3 regions of the Phyllobacterium sp. P30BS-XVII genome follow, and region 1 is predicted to be linked to each of the others. Evidence: riboswitches for the same ligand, from Rfam matches in the RefSeq annotation. Region 1 holds a riboswitch; each other region holds the start of a gene.
The links. A riboswitch is a leader RNA that binds a small molecule or an ion and turns the genes downstream of it on or off. The one in region 1 is predicted to bind cobalamin.

Region 1 (4,243 bases):
CAGCAGCGGAAAGAAACAACACATCTCCCGGCGTCTGGCCAAGGTCGATAGCCTCGGTCCCTTCAGCAATGGTGCCTTTCTGGGCAAGCAGGAGATGCATTCAGTTTTCCAGCCTCAGTTAAACGGCCGCAGCAGTGACAGCGGATGTAATGGCATCATTGTCGATATCATGCAGACCGATAACGACGAGACGCGTCTGGCGCTCTTCACCCGGATTCCAGGCACGGTCAAAGTAATGCTCGATGCGCGTGCCGACAGCCTGCACCACCAGACGCATGGGCTTGCCGGGAACATCGGCAAAGCCTTTCAGGCGCAGAATGTCGTGATCGGCAATGACGGTCTTCAGCTTTTCAACAAAGCTCTTTGGTTCCGCAACCGGGCCTAGACCAACGACAAAACTCTCAAACTCATCATGATCATGCTCTTCACCCGCCTCATGCTCCATTTCATGGTGCGATTTGCGGTTGGCAATGTCCTGTTCCGTGCCAACGCCAAGCCCCAGCAGAAGCTCATTGCTAAGCTTGCCGAAGCTTGCCGAAACCATGTTGAGCGAGCGGGACGAGCGGCTCTGCACATCGCCGCGCACCCCATCAAGCTGCTTGTCATTGATAAGGTCTGTCTTGTTGAGCACAATCAGGTCGGCGGCGCGAATCTGGTCTTCGAACAGTTCTTCGAGCGGGCTGTCATGATCGAGTGATTCATCCTGAATGCGCTGGGCATCAACCTTGTCATGATCATCGGCAAAACGGCCTTCGGATACGGCAGAGGCGTCAATCACGGTAACAACACCATCAACCGTTACCTGCGTCTTGATTTCAGGCCAGTTGAACGCTGCAACCAGAGGCTGCGGAAGGGCGAGACCCGATGTCTCGATGACAATATGATCGGGGCGATCAGGACGATCAAGCAGCTTGGTCATGGTCGGAATGAAATCATCCGCCACTGTGCAGCAGATGCAGCCATTGTTCAGCTCGATCACATCCTCGTCGCGGCAGGCTTCGATACCGCAGCCCTTGAGCAGACCGCCATCGACGCCCAGATCGCCGAACTCATTGATGATAAGCGCGATACGCTTGCCATTGGCGTTTTCAAGCAGATTGCGGATCATCGTGGTTTTGCCCGAACCGAGAAAACCGGTGATGACTGTTGCTGGAATCTTTTGACCCTGCATATTCCTATCCCTTCATTGTGAGCGGCAGTCCGGCTGCCACGAAATAGACTGTTGCCGCAGCTTGCGCCACGGCCTGATGGAGACGTCCGGCATGGTCGCGAAAATCGCGCGCCATGCGGTTCTCCGGAACGATGCCGAGACCCACTTCGTTCGAGACCAGAACAATCGAACCTTGAAGTTTCGGCAGCGCTTCGACAAGCTGCCGCGTCTCAGCGGTAATATTGCGCTCATCCATCATCAGATTGGTGAGCCAGAGCGTCAGGCAGTCGACAAGAACAGCCTTGCCCTCGCCAGCCACCCCTTGCAGGGTATCCAGCAGATCAAGCGGCTCTTCTATGGTACGCCATAGTGAACCGCGCTGCTTTTTATGCAGGTCAATGCGTACAGACATTTCCTCATCCCACGCCCTGCCCGTTGCGACATAGATCGCGTCAAGGCCCGACGACTTGATCAGGCCTTCGGCAAAGCTGGATTTGCCCGAGCGGGCACCGCCGAGAATGAAAGTCACACCTGAATTGAGTTGAGGCATCGCCGCTATTGCAACCGCAACGATCCATCCATCAAAGGGAATGCGGGCGGGAAAACAAGCAAATGCGTCATACGAGCAGCCATAACAACCTCCGTGCTGGGCCTGAAGGGACATTACCCTTCGATTCTTGGGCAGGATTACCCCAAGCCTTTCCTGGGAAAGGCTCTATGACTGGCAGGTCTCCTGGCTCGCGGGTCACAGAATGAATGCCGCCTTCCCGGTTTCCCAGTGGCTGCCCTCTGCATATGCGTCAGGCTTTGCATTGATCCTCGCCGCTCTACAGTCGCGGGGTCGGCTGCGGTGGGACCGCCCTTCAGGGTACGGCCGTCGCATTCCCTTTTGATCCCTTGGCCTTCGACCAATATGGGAACCAATCATGGGCTGGACGTTATTCATCCCCCACGAGAAATGTCAATTGAATGTGTGCTGTTTGGTAAGAGAGTGGTAGGGTGGGTTCGTGGTTCGACAAGCTCACCATGAGGGAGAGGGATGATGCAAGGGAGTTTTATTCTGCCACGTTGCGGAGCTTGGCTCCCTACAACCCACCCATTTCCCTCATGGTGAGCTTGTCGAACCACGAACCACGCACCATCAACGTTCACCCCCCTCTGCCCTGTCGGGCATCTCCCCCACAAGGGGGGAGATCAGCTGACAGTGCCGCCTAGCACAATCTGAGAACCATGCCTGTTGTGCAAAGGCGTTTATGCCAATGTGATCTCCCCCCTTGTGGTGGTCCGAAGGACGGGCGAGCCACGGGTCTCGCCCCTCTGCCCTGTCGGGCTACCGGCGGTGTGAGCATCAATATCTGCCTGCAGCACATGCAAGCAACGCATCGACATCAATCAAATCCTCCAGCTGCCCCGCGATACTATCCAGCGCGGCATCCACACCCGCACGGTAATCAAACTCGTCAGCCGCAATACCCATCGACCCCAGCAGCGCCGCACGAAAGCGATCCGCGCCGAAAAGCCCGTGCAGATAGGTCCCAAACACCTTGCCGTCTTTCGATATCGCCCCATCATTCACACCATTGATACGGGCAACAGGGCTGGAACAATCCGGGCCCGTCGTCCGGCCCAGATGAATTTCATAACCGCTGAGCGGCAGATCGAACTGCAGTGAATGTGCCTCGACATTGCGCACGGTCTTTTCAGGTTCCATCACCGTATCGATCTCGAGATGCCCGAGCCCTTGGGTTTCCGTCACGTTGCCCTCGATGCCATCAGGGTCGCGCACCGTCCGGCCGAGCATCTGGAAACCGCCGCATATGCCAATGATATGCCCGCCGCGACGCCGGTGCAGGTCCAAATCCTTGTCCCAGCCATTTTCGCGAAACCGCAGCAAATCGCTGATTGTGGATTTGGAACCGGGAATAATCACCAGCCCCGCATCGGACGGCAGCCGCTCGCCACTGCGCACCATCACCACATCCACCTGCGGCTCGGCCATCAGCGGATCGAGATCGTCAAAATTGGCAATGCGATCAAGCACCGGCACCGCGATTTTGAGCGCCCGGCCCTCGCCCTTCGCCAGACGTTCCAGCACAACCGAATCTTCCGCCGGCAACCGTGCTGCATCTTTCAACCACGGCACGACGCCGAAAGAGGGCCAGCCGGTAAATTGGCTGATGGCTTTCAACCCGTCATCAAACAGCGAGACATCACCGCGAAACTTGTTGATGAGATAACCGATGATCATATCCCGATCTTGCCGTTGCAGGATCGCATGGGTCCCGACGATTGAGGCAATCACCCCACCCCGGTCGATATCGCCGACCAGCAGCACAGGCACGTTGGCGCGGGTGGCAAAGCCCATATTGGCGATATCCCCTGCCCTGAGGTTGATTTCCGCTGGCGAACCCGCCCCCTCGACGATCACAAGATCAGCGCCATCGCGCACAATATCCCATGACGCCATGACAGCATCGAGCAGCTGCGCCTTGAATTTCTGGTAATCGCGCCCCTTCGCCTGTCCCCAGACTTTGCCCTGCACGATGATCTGGCTGCCGGTCTCGGACTGCGGTTTCAAAAGCACGGGATTCATATGCACTGATGAGGGCACGCCGCAGGCGACGGCCTGCAACCATTGCGCCCGGCCAATCTCGCCGCCATCATCGCTGACAGCGGCATTATTCGACATATTCTGCGGTTTGAATGGCCGAACTTTTAATCCGCGATTGCGCGCAAGCCGGCAAAGTCCGGCCACCAGGACGGATTTCCCAACATCTGACCCTGTTCCCTGCAACATGATTGCGTGTGTCATGGGCTTTGAGTAGCGGATATGTCTTTCTCTTCCTAGCCCCCGTCAAAACGCATCTCTGTCGTTGCGCGGCCCCACGCTTGGGATAAACTGCGGCTAAGAGGAATACAGGGAGGTTATCATGGATGCGCTCGTGGATACGGCGTCCAGCCAGTTCGAACTCAATGAAGATCAGCTGGCAATTCAGGACATGGCCCGCGCCTTTGCCGCGGACCGCGTTGCACCCAACGCGCTTGCCTGGGACCGTGACAAGCATTTTCCAGCTGATGTCATCAGGGAAACCG
Region 2 (4,243 bases), 330 kb from region 1:
GTGTTGCACCACTTATCGCGCGTGGTTCGACAGGCTCACCATGAGGGAGAGTGAGGGTTGCAAGATAATCGCCAGCATTGCGGAACATCGCAACGGTTGCAGAACTTGATTCCCTGCAACCCTCACTCTCCCTCATGGTGAGCCCGTCGAACCACGTGGTAGGGTTATGCAATCCTTTGAACCATCGACACAGATGTCATTGATATCCCCTTCAACAGGCGATATCCCACACCCTATTCAGTATCTCTCCCGAAGGCTGCCTCACCAATCCTGTTGATTTCTTTGGCGAATTCCGGATCGTCCACCGCGTGGGACAGAACGACTGTTCCCACCAGTCCGGCCATAACAGCAATGGCTTTCTCCCGTTGCTTGGCTTTTGTATTCCCGGTCACGGCGTTGATCAGAATATCGAGCAGCGCCTTTGTTCCCTCGGTAAAGCGCGAGCGCACAGGGCCACCACGGCGGGCAATATCCGGCGCGAGAGCCGCCATCATGCAACTGCTCATTTTGCCCTCGCCATGCGCATCTCCGGTCAAATAGGACTTGGCGATTGCAGCAAGCGCATTATCCGGAGCGCCCTCGGAAAGGCTCATCCATTTGCGGACTGACAGCGCCATGGCCGCTTCGCAGGCCTCCGCAATCAGATCATCCTTTGAATCAAAATGGCCATAGAAGCCACCATGCGTAAGCCCGGCGCTTTTCATGACATCGGCAACGCCGATTCCATCAAAGCCCTTCTCCCGAAACTGCTGCCCGGCGATCTGTACAATACGGGCGCGATTCTGAGCTGCCTGATCCCTGCTGACACGCATGAAACATTCCTTCAAAAAAACTGCATTGACAATTTATATGATGGTCGTCATCAATAGTCAATAATGATGACCGTCATTTAAATCAATTGTCTATAATCGCCCATCGGGGAAACGAACATGATTTCTTCACCACTTGCCGCGACCCTCGCCCGACGCAATGTCCATTATGGTTGGGTTGTTGTCGCCGTCACCTTTCTCACCATGCTCGTTACCGCGGCAGCTGTTGGCGCGCCCGGCGTACTCATCGTACCGCTGGAAAAAGAGTTCGGCTGGACCACGGAACAGATCGCGACGGCCTTTTCCATTCGTCTGCTGCTGTTCGGCCTGATGGGTCCGTTCGCTGCCGCTTTCATGAACTATTTCGGTGTGCGCAAGGTTGTCTGCGTGGCGCTCGCGCTTATTGCCGGTGGCTCGTTTCTATCGCTGGGCATGACGCAGATTTGGCAGCTTATCCTGTTATGGGGCGTTGTGATCGGCTTCGGTACTGGCTTGACCGCCATGGTGCTCGGCGCAACTGTCGCCACGCGCTGGTTTACGGAACGGCGCGGATTGGTGCTTGGCATGCTGACCGCAAGCTCGGCGACCGGCCAGTTGGCCTTCATGCCACTCATGGCGTCCATCAGTGAAAATTACGGCTGGCGTGCCGCCACCATGATGGTCTGCGCCCTGCTCGCCGTTGCCGCTGTTGCGGTATTTCTGCTGATGCGCGACCGTCCAGCCGATGTGGGCTTGCCAGCCTATGGCGAAAAAGAAGTCACGAAGACTGCTCCGATAACGGGCGGACTTCTCTCACTCATCATCATGCCGCTTGTCACACTGAAAGAAATCTCCCGCAGCAGCACGTTCTGGGTCCTGTTCGCCACGTTCTATATCTGCGGTGCGAGCACCAACGGCCTGATCCAGACACATTTCGTCGCGCTTTGCGGTGATTACGGCCTCGCCGCAGTGACAGCGGCCAGCGTGCTTGCCATGATGGGCTTCTTCGATTTCTTCGGCACAATCGGTTCCGGCTGGCTGTCCGACCGGGTCGATAATCGCTGGTTGCTGTTCTGGTACTACGGCCTGCGCGGTGCCTCGCTGCTCTTTTTGCCCTACAGCAACTTCTCCATCTACGGCCTCACGCTGTTCGCCATGTTCTATGGATTGGACTGGATCGCCACCGTACCGCCAACCGTCAAACTGGCAACGGATCGTTTTGGCCGCGAAAAGGCCGGTATGGTATTCGGCTGGGTCTTTGCCGGCCATCAGCTTGGAGCCGCATCGGCTGCCTATGGTGGCGGTTTCGCCCGGACGGAATATGCAAGCTACCTGCCTGCATTCTTCACCGCCGGTATTCTCTGCTTCATCGCAGCCTTGCTCGCCCTGACCATCAAGAAAAGCAGCAAGAGCGACGTTGTCGGTGAACCAGCCGTCGCCCATTAAATGATGACGTAACCATATAAAGATACCTTTATGTGTTATTGACAGTCTGCGGACACACGCCTACCATGCCTTCATCGTGGTTCTCTGCGCCTTCCGGGGCGCAGAGCTAAGAGGGAATACGGTGCGATCTCTTCCCGAGATCTAATCCGGAGCTGCCCCCGCAACTGTAAGCGGCGAGCTGTTGTCAATTTCGTGTCACTGATCCGCACATGGATCGGGAAGGCCTGACAAGAGCACTGACCCGTGAGCCAGGAGACCTGCCTCGATAGATAACGTCCACGGGCGGGGTGTCCGGTGTGTCGCTTGCAAGCGGGCATTGCGATGCCCGTATTTCCTGCATGCGTGCGCCTGGCCTTTGCCCTCAACCAATCGGGGTAAAGAACTATGTCTATCACCATAAGCAATCTGGGTTTCCCTCGGATCGGCAAACGGCGCGAGCTGAAATTCGCGCTGGAAAATTTCTGGTCAGGCAAATCCCATATCGTCACTCTGCAGGATATCGCTGTGGGCCTGCGTCAGGAAAACTGGGCTTTGCAGAAGGCCCATGGCCTCAACCACATACCGAGCAATGATTTCTCACTCTATGACCATGTGCTGGATACCAGCGTCATGGTTGGCGCGATCCCGCAAAACTATGAATGGAAGGGCGGTCCTGCAGCCCCTGAAACCTACTTCGCCATGGCGCGGGGCAGTCAGGGCTCGCAAGATCACGAAGGTTGCGCCCATCACGGCGTAGCGGCGCAGGAGATGACCAAGTGGTTTGATACCAATTATCATTTCATGGTGCCTGAACTGACGCGCGGTCAGGAATTCACCCTTGGTTCCAACAAGCCCGTTGATGAGTACCGCGAAGCCAGCGAGCAGGGCTTTGATACACGTCCGGTTATTCTTGGACCTGTCACCTTCCTCAAACTCGCCAAGAGCAAGGATGACCGCCTCGATCCACTGTCACTATTGCCGGGCCTCCTGCCCGTTTACACGGAAATTCTGCGCCGCCTTTCCGCCAATGGGGCGCAATGGGTGCAGATCGATGAACCTGCGCTGGTGCTTGATCTTGATGAAAGCACACAGACCGCATTCCGCGTGGCCTATGCGTTCTTTGCCCGCGCCCTGCCCCGGCTGAAACTGCTGCTGACGCCCTATTTTGGCGCCCTCGGTGACAATCTCGATCTGGCTTTGGGGCTGCCTGTTGCTGGCCTGCATCTTGATCTTTGCCGTGCGCCCGAGCAACTCAACAGGGTGGTGGCTCAGGCTCCGGCTGGTCTTGTCCTGTCGCTTGGTGTTATCGATGGCCGCAATGTCTGGCGTGCGGATCTTGAAGCCATCCTCCGGCGCATCGAACCCGTGATCACCCAGCGCGGAACAGATCACCTCATTCTGGCACCATCCTGTTCGCTGCTGCACACCCCTGTCGATCTCGAACTCGAAACGGATATCGACCCTGATTTCAAAAGCTGGCTGGCCTTTGCCACCCAGAAACTTGAAGAATTGTCGATCCTTGGCAAAGCAATCAACACGGGCAAAGACAGCGTGCGAGACGAACTGGCGGCCGCCAGCCGTGCTATCGAAACACGCCACACCTCGACCAAAATTCATGACGAAGCGGTAAAACAGCGTCTGCGAGCGGTGACAACGGAGCAGGCACAACGTCAGAGCCCCTATCCTGCCCGGCGTGAAAAGCAGAAATCGCTTGGCTTGCCCGACTTTCCGACAACCACTATCGGCTCCTTTCCCCAGACGGATGGAGTACGCAAAGCGCGGGCGGAACATGGCAAGGGTGCGCTGACCGCCAATGCTTATGCCGCACTGCTGCGCAAGGAAACCGAAACCTCCATTCGCTGGCAGGAGGAAATCGGCATTGATGTGCTTGTCCATGGTGAGTTTGAGCGCAACGACATGGTGCAGTATTTCGGCGAACAGCTCTCGGGCTTTGCCTTCACCAAACATGGCTGGGTGCAAAGCTATGGCTCGCGTTACGTTCGCCCGCCGATCATTTTCGGCGATGTCAG
Region 3 (4,243 bases), on a different contig from region 1:
CGAAAGCCACGGCCTCGCTGGACGCATAGGGAATGCGCAAGGCTTGCAAGGCATCCTGAAAACCCATCAGCCCAAGGCCAACCGGACGGTGACGCAGATTGGAATGGCGCGCTTCCGGAATGGTGTAGAAATTGATGTCGATCACATTGTCGAGCATCCGCATGGCTGTTGCCACCGTGCGGGCCAAACGTTCCAGATCAAGCCCCTGACTGCCAATGTGATTGGCTAGATTGATGGAGCCGAGATTGCAGACCGCAACTTCGTCCCTGGATGTATTAAGCGTAATCTCGGTACACAGGTTCGAGGAATGCACCACGCCGACATGGCCCTGCGGTGAGCGGATATTGCAAGGGTCCTTGAAAGTCACCCATGGATGGCCTGTTTCGAACAGCATGGTCAGGATACGGCGCCACAGGTCCAATGCCCTGACGGTGCGGAACACACGAAGTTCACCGCGCGCAGCCTTGGCTTCATAGGCCTCATAGGCGGATTTGAATTCTGCACCATAGAGGTCGTGCAGATCAGGCGTCTCATCGGGCGAGAACAGGGTCCATTGTTTATCCGCTTCCACACGGCTCATGAACAGATCAGGCACCCAGTTGGCCGTGTTCATGTCATGGGTACGGCGGCGGTCATCCCCGGTGTTCTTGCGCAGATCGAGAAACTCCTCGATGTCCACGTGCCATGTTTCAAGATAGGCGCAGACCGCGCCCTTGCGCTTGCCACCCTGATTGACCGCGATGGCCGTGTCATTGGCAACTTTCAGGAATGGCACCACGCCCTGACTTTCGCCGTTGGTGCCTTTGATGTGGGCACCAAGGCCGCGTACCGGCGTCCAGTCATTGCCAAGACCGCCGGAATATTTCGCCAGCAGCGCATTATCCTTCACCGCCTTGAAGATACCGTCGAGATCATCGGCAACGGTGGTCAGGAAGCAGGAGGATAGCTGCGGGCGCAACGTGCCCGAGTTAAACAATGTTGGCGTGGACGCCATGAAGTCGAACGACGACAACAGATTGTAGAATTCGATGGCGCGGGCTTCACGGTCGATCTCGCGCGACGCAAGTCCCATGGCAACGCGCATCAGGAACGCTTGCGGCAGCTCAAACCGGATGCCGCGTGTCTGCTGGAGATAGCGATCATAAAGCGTCTGCAAGCCGAGATACTGGAATTGCAGGTCGCGTTCCGGTTTCAAGGCAGTGGCAATCTTTTTGAGATCGAAACGAGCCAGTTCCGGGTCGAGCAGTTCGGCTTCAATGCCAGCTTTTACATAGGCCGGAAAATAATCTGCGTAGCGTTCCGCCATTTCTTGCTGGGTTGCCTGTTCAGACCTGCCGAAAACAAAACTCAATGCTTCGCGGCGCAGCTTGTCGAGCAGCAGACGGGCGGTAACGAAGGAATAGTTCGGCTCGGTTTCAACGAGCGTGCGCGCTGCCAGAATAGGCGCAAGCGACAGCTCATCGAGCGTGATGCCGTCATAAAGATTACGCTGGGTCTCGCTCAGAATGGGAGTAGCGCTGACCCCCTCCAGACCTTCACAAGCCTCATTGATGATACGGGCGAGACGGATGTCATCGAGCGGAGCCTTGGTGCCGTCGAGCAGGGTGACATTGAGTGACGGGCCGGTTTCAGCCACGGGCTCAACCAGTTTGGCGCGTTCCCGCGTACGCTCTTCCCGGTAGAGAACATAGGCGCGTGCAACCTTGTGGTTCTCGCTGCGCATAAGGGCAAGCTCAACCTGATCCTGCACATCCTCAATGTGAAACAGACGGCCCTCGCTGCTGCGGCGTTTCAATGTTGTCACGATGTCGGAGGTCAGACCTTCAACCACATCATGCACACGGCGCGAGCCAGCGGCGACATTGCCTTCAACGGCGAGGAAAGCCTTGGTCAAGGCGACAGTGATTTTCAGGGGATCAAACGGTGTTACCGAACCATTGCGGCGGATGACGCGGTAGCCGGGTTCTGTCGAGGATGATGGTGTGTCGCCAGAGCGAACAGGTGCTTGACCATCGGTACGGGTGGTTTCAAGAGAAAGAGACATGTGCTTATACCCCAAATGTTGGGGGCAAAGGTCGAGCGCACGCGTGCAAGGAATAGGTCAGGGACTGACCATTGCAAGCGACACACCGGGACACCCCGCCCGTGGACGTTCATCATGTTATGGCAGGTCTCCTGGCTCACAGGTCGGCGCTGGTGTCGGCCTTCCCGAAGCGATTGCACCTTGAGGGCGCAGCTTCAGTGGCATTATCGACAACAACTCGCTGTTTACAGTTGCGGGGGCAGCGCCGGCATCAATGTCAACGACACCTCACCGGCTTCCCTCTTAGCTCCCGGTCTTGCGACTCGGTAGAACCATAACATCTATATTTAGTATCAAATCGCCATCCGCAGTCAATAGGTAGATGGTGATATCTTCGCTAACTCAGAGCATCGCGGATTGGGGCAAAACAAATGGTACGGATTTGCCGGGCAGGCCACCCACTTTCAGCGCGCATTCATAAACACGCAAGATGCGGTCATCCGTCAAGACTTGCTCAGGTGTACCCACAGAATCAGCATGGCCCCTGTGCATAACCACAATACGGTCGGCAAACATGGATGTAAGATTGAGGTCGTGCAGGATCGCGATGACGCCGCCACCACGATCAGCAAAATCACGGGCAATCTGCATGATAATAAGCTGGTGTTTGATATCGAGGCTGGAAACCGGTTCATCCAGAAAGAGGAAGCGGGGCTGGCCATCAAGCACCGGTTGCCAGACCTGGCAGAGAACGCGCGCCAGTTGCACGCGCTGTTGTTCGCCGCCGGAGAGTTCCTGATAAAAACGTCCGCCAAAGCCTGCAAGGTCGACCCGTTCGAGCGCGTCATCCGGCAGGGTATCCACGGTATGACGAGGCGCGCCGGAACGGCCGCTGGTCATTCCAAGCTTGACGATTTCCCGCACGGTGAACGGGAAAGACAGCGAGGTTGATTGCGGCAGGATCGCGCGCATGGCCGCCATCTGCCAGAGTTTCAACTGGGTGATCAGGGTGCCATTGATGCTGATTGTGCCCTCATGCGGCAGATCACCGGAGAGAGCACGCATCAATGTCGTTTTCCCCGAACCATTAGGGCCGACGATGACGGTGAACTCACCTGCCCCAGCATCAAAGGATACATCTTTGACAATCTTGCTTCGTCCAAGTGACACGGAGACATTGGAAACGCGGATCATGGTCATAGGTCCAGAATGCCGCGACGACGCAGCAATATCCATAGGAAGAAGGGAGCACCAACGGCAGCAGTGACAATGCCGATGGGCAGTTCTGATGGAGCAACGATTGTGCGGCTCACAGCATCGGCAATCAGCAGCAGGCTTGCGCCAAGCAGCGCAGCCGCTGGCAACAGGTAACGATGATCCGGACCAATTACGAGGCGCAGAAGATGCGGGACAACTACGCCGACAAAGCCGATACCACCGCTGACGGCAACCGATGCGCCTGTTGCCGCTGCAACCGTGACAATGGCAATGCGTTTGAACCGCTGGACGGGAATGCCGAGATGGCTGGCTGATGCCTCTCCCAATGCCAGACCATTGAGGCCGCGGGCGAGGAAAGGTGAAATGACAAGTGCGAATGCAATCAACGGCCCTGATGCAAGTATCTTGATCCAGCTGGCACCGGCAAGCGAGCCGAGGCTCCAGAATGTCAGGTCACGTAACTGCTTGTCATCGGCGACATAAACAAGAACCCCGATATAGGCAGCGGCCATGGCACCAAGCGCAATCCCCGCGAGCAGCATGGTGGCGATGGATGTTTGTCCCCGCCGCGTTGCCACACGGTATAGAATAAGGGTGAAGGCCAAGGCGCCGAAAAAAGCAGCAAGCGGTAGTGCATAAAGCCCAAATAAAGCGACAACAGGCGCAAAAATGGTTCCGCCCAATACGATCACGCTGACTGCACCCAGACCCGCACCCGCCGATACGCCAACAATGCCGGGATCTGCCAGTGGATTGCGAAAAAGGCCCTGCATGACCGCACCGGACACGGCAAGCGAAGCTCCAATCAATGTGCCGAGAATGACGCGCGGCAGCCGGATATCATAGATAATGATGCGATCTCTGACAGACAGTGCGCTTTCCGTGCCGTCAGCGCCCGAAATCAGGGACTTTACGACAGCGATAACAGACGCATCGGAGGCGCCGAACGCGAGGCTAAAAATGATAGTGGCGATGAGCACCACGCCAAGACAGGCAATCACT

Region 2: another riboswitch for cobalamin. It lies ahead of metE (5-methyltetrahydropteroyltriglutamate--homocysteine S-methyltransferase); the one in region 1 lies ahead of cobU (bifunctional adenosylcobinamide kinase/adenosylcobinamide-phosphate guanylyltransferase).
Region 3: another riboswitch for cobalamin. It lies ahead of FHW17_RS14090 (ribonucleoside-diphosphate reductase subunit alpha); the one in region 1 lies ahead of cobU (bifunctional adenosylcobinamide kinase/adenosylcobinamide-phosphate guanylyltransferase).

What each region holds. Positions count from the first base shown of each region.
Region 1 is NZ_JACGXO010000002.1:612,800-617,042, reverse strand. It holds gene cobN (cobaltochelatase subunit CobN) at 1-100, opposite strand, end outside; gene cobW (cobalamin biosynthesis protein CobW) at 119-1,171, opposite strand; gene cobU (bifunctional adenosylcobinamide kinase/adenosylcobinamide-phosphate guanylyltransferase) at 1,176-1,700, opposite strand; cobalamin riboswitch at 1,856-2,090, opposite strand; gene FHW17_RS08845 (cobyric acid synthase) at 2,499-3,962, opposite strand; gene FHW17_RS08840 (isobutyryl-CoA dehydrogenase) at 4,093-4,243, shown strand, end outside.
Region 2 is NZ_JACGXO010000002.1:287,278-291,520, reverse strand. It holds gene FHW17_RS07350 (TetR/AcrR family transcriptional regulator) at 234-812, opposite strand; gene FHW17_RS07345 (MFS transporter) at 930-2,234, shown strand; cobalamin riboswitch at 2,295-2,514, shown strand; gene metE (5-methyltetrahydropteroyltriglutamate--homocysteine S-methyltransferase) at 2,619-4,243, shown strand, end outside.
Region 3 is NZ_JACGXO010000004.1:396,998-401,240, reverse strand. It holds gene FHW17_RS14090 (ribonucleoside-diphosphate reductase subunit alpha) at 1-2,044, opposite strand, end outside; cobalamin riboswitch at 2,148-2,375, opposite strand; gene FHW17_RS14085 (heme ABC transporter ATP-binding protein) at 2,426-3,217, opposite strand; gene FHW17_RS14080 (iron ABC transporter permease) at 3,220-4,243, opposite strand, start outside.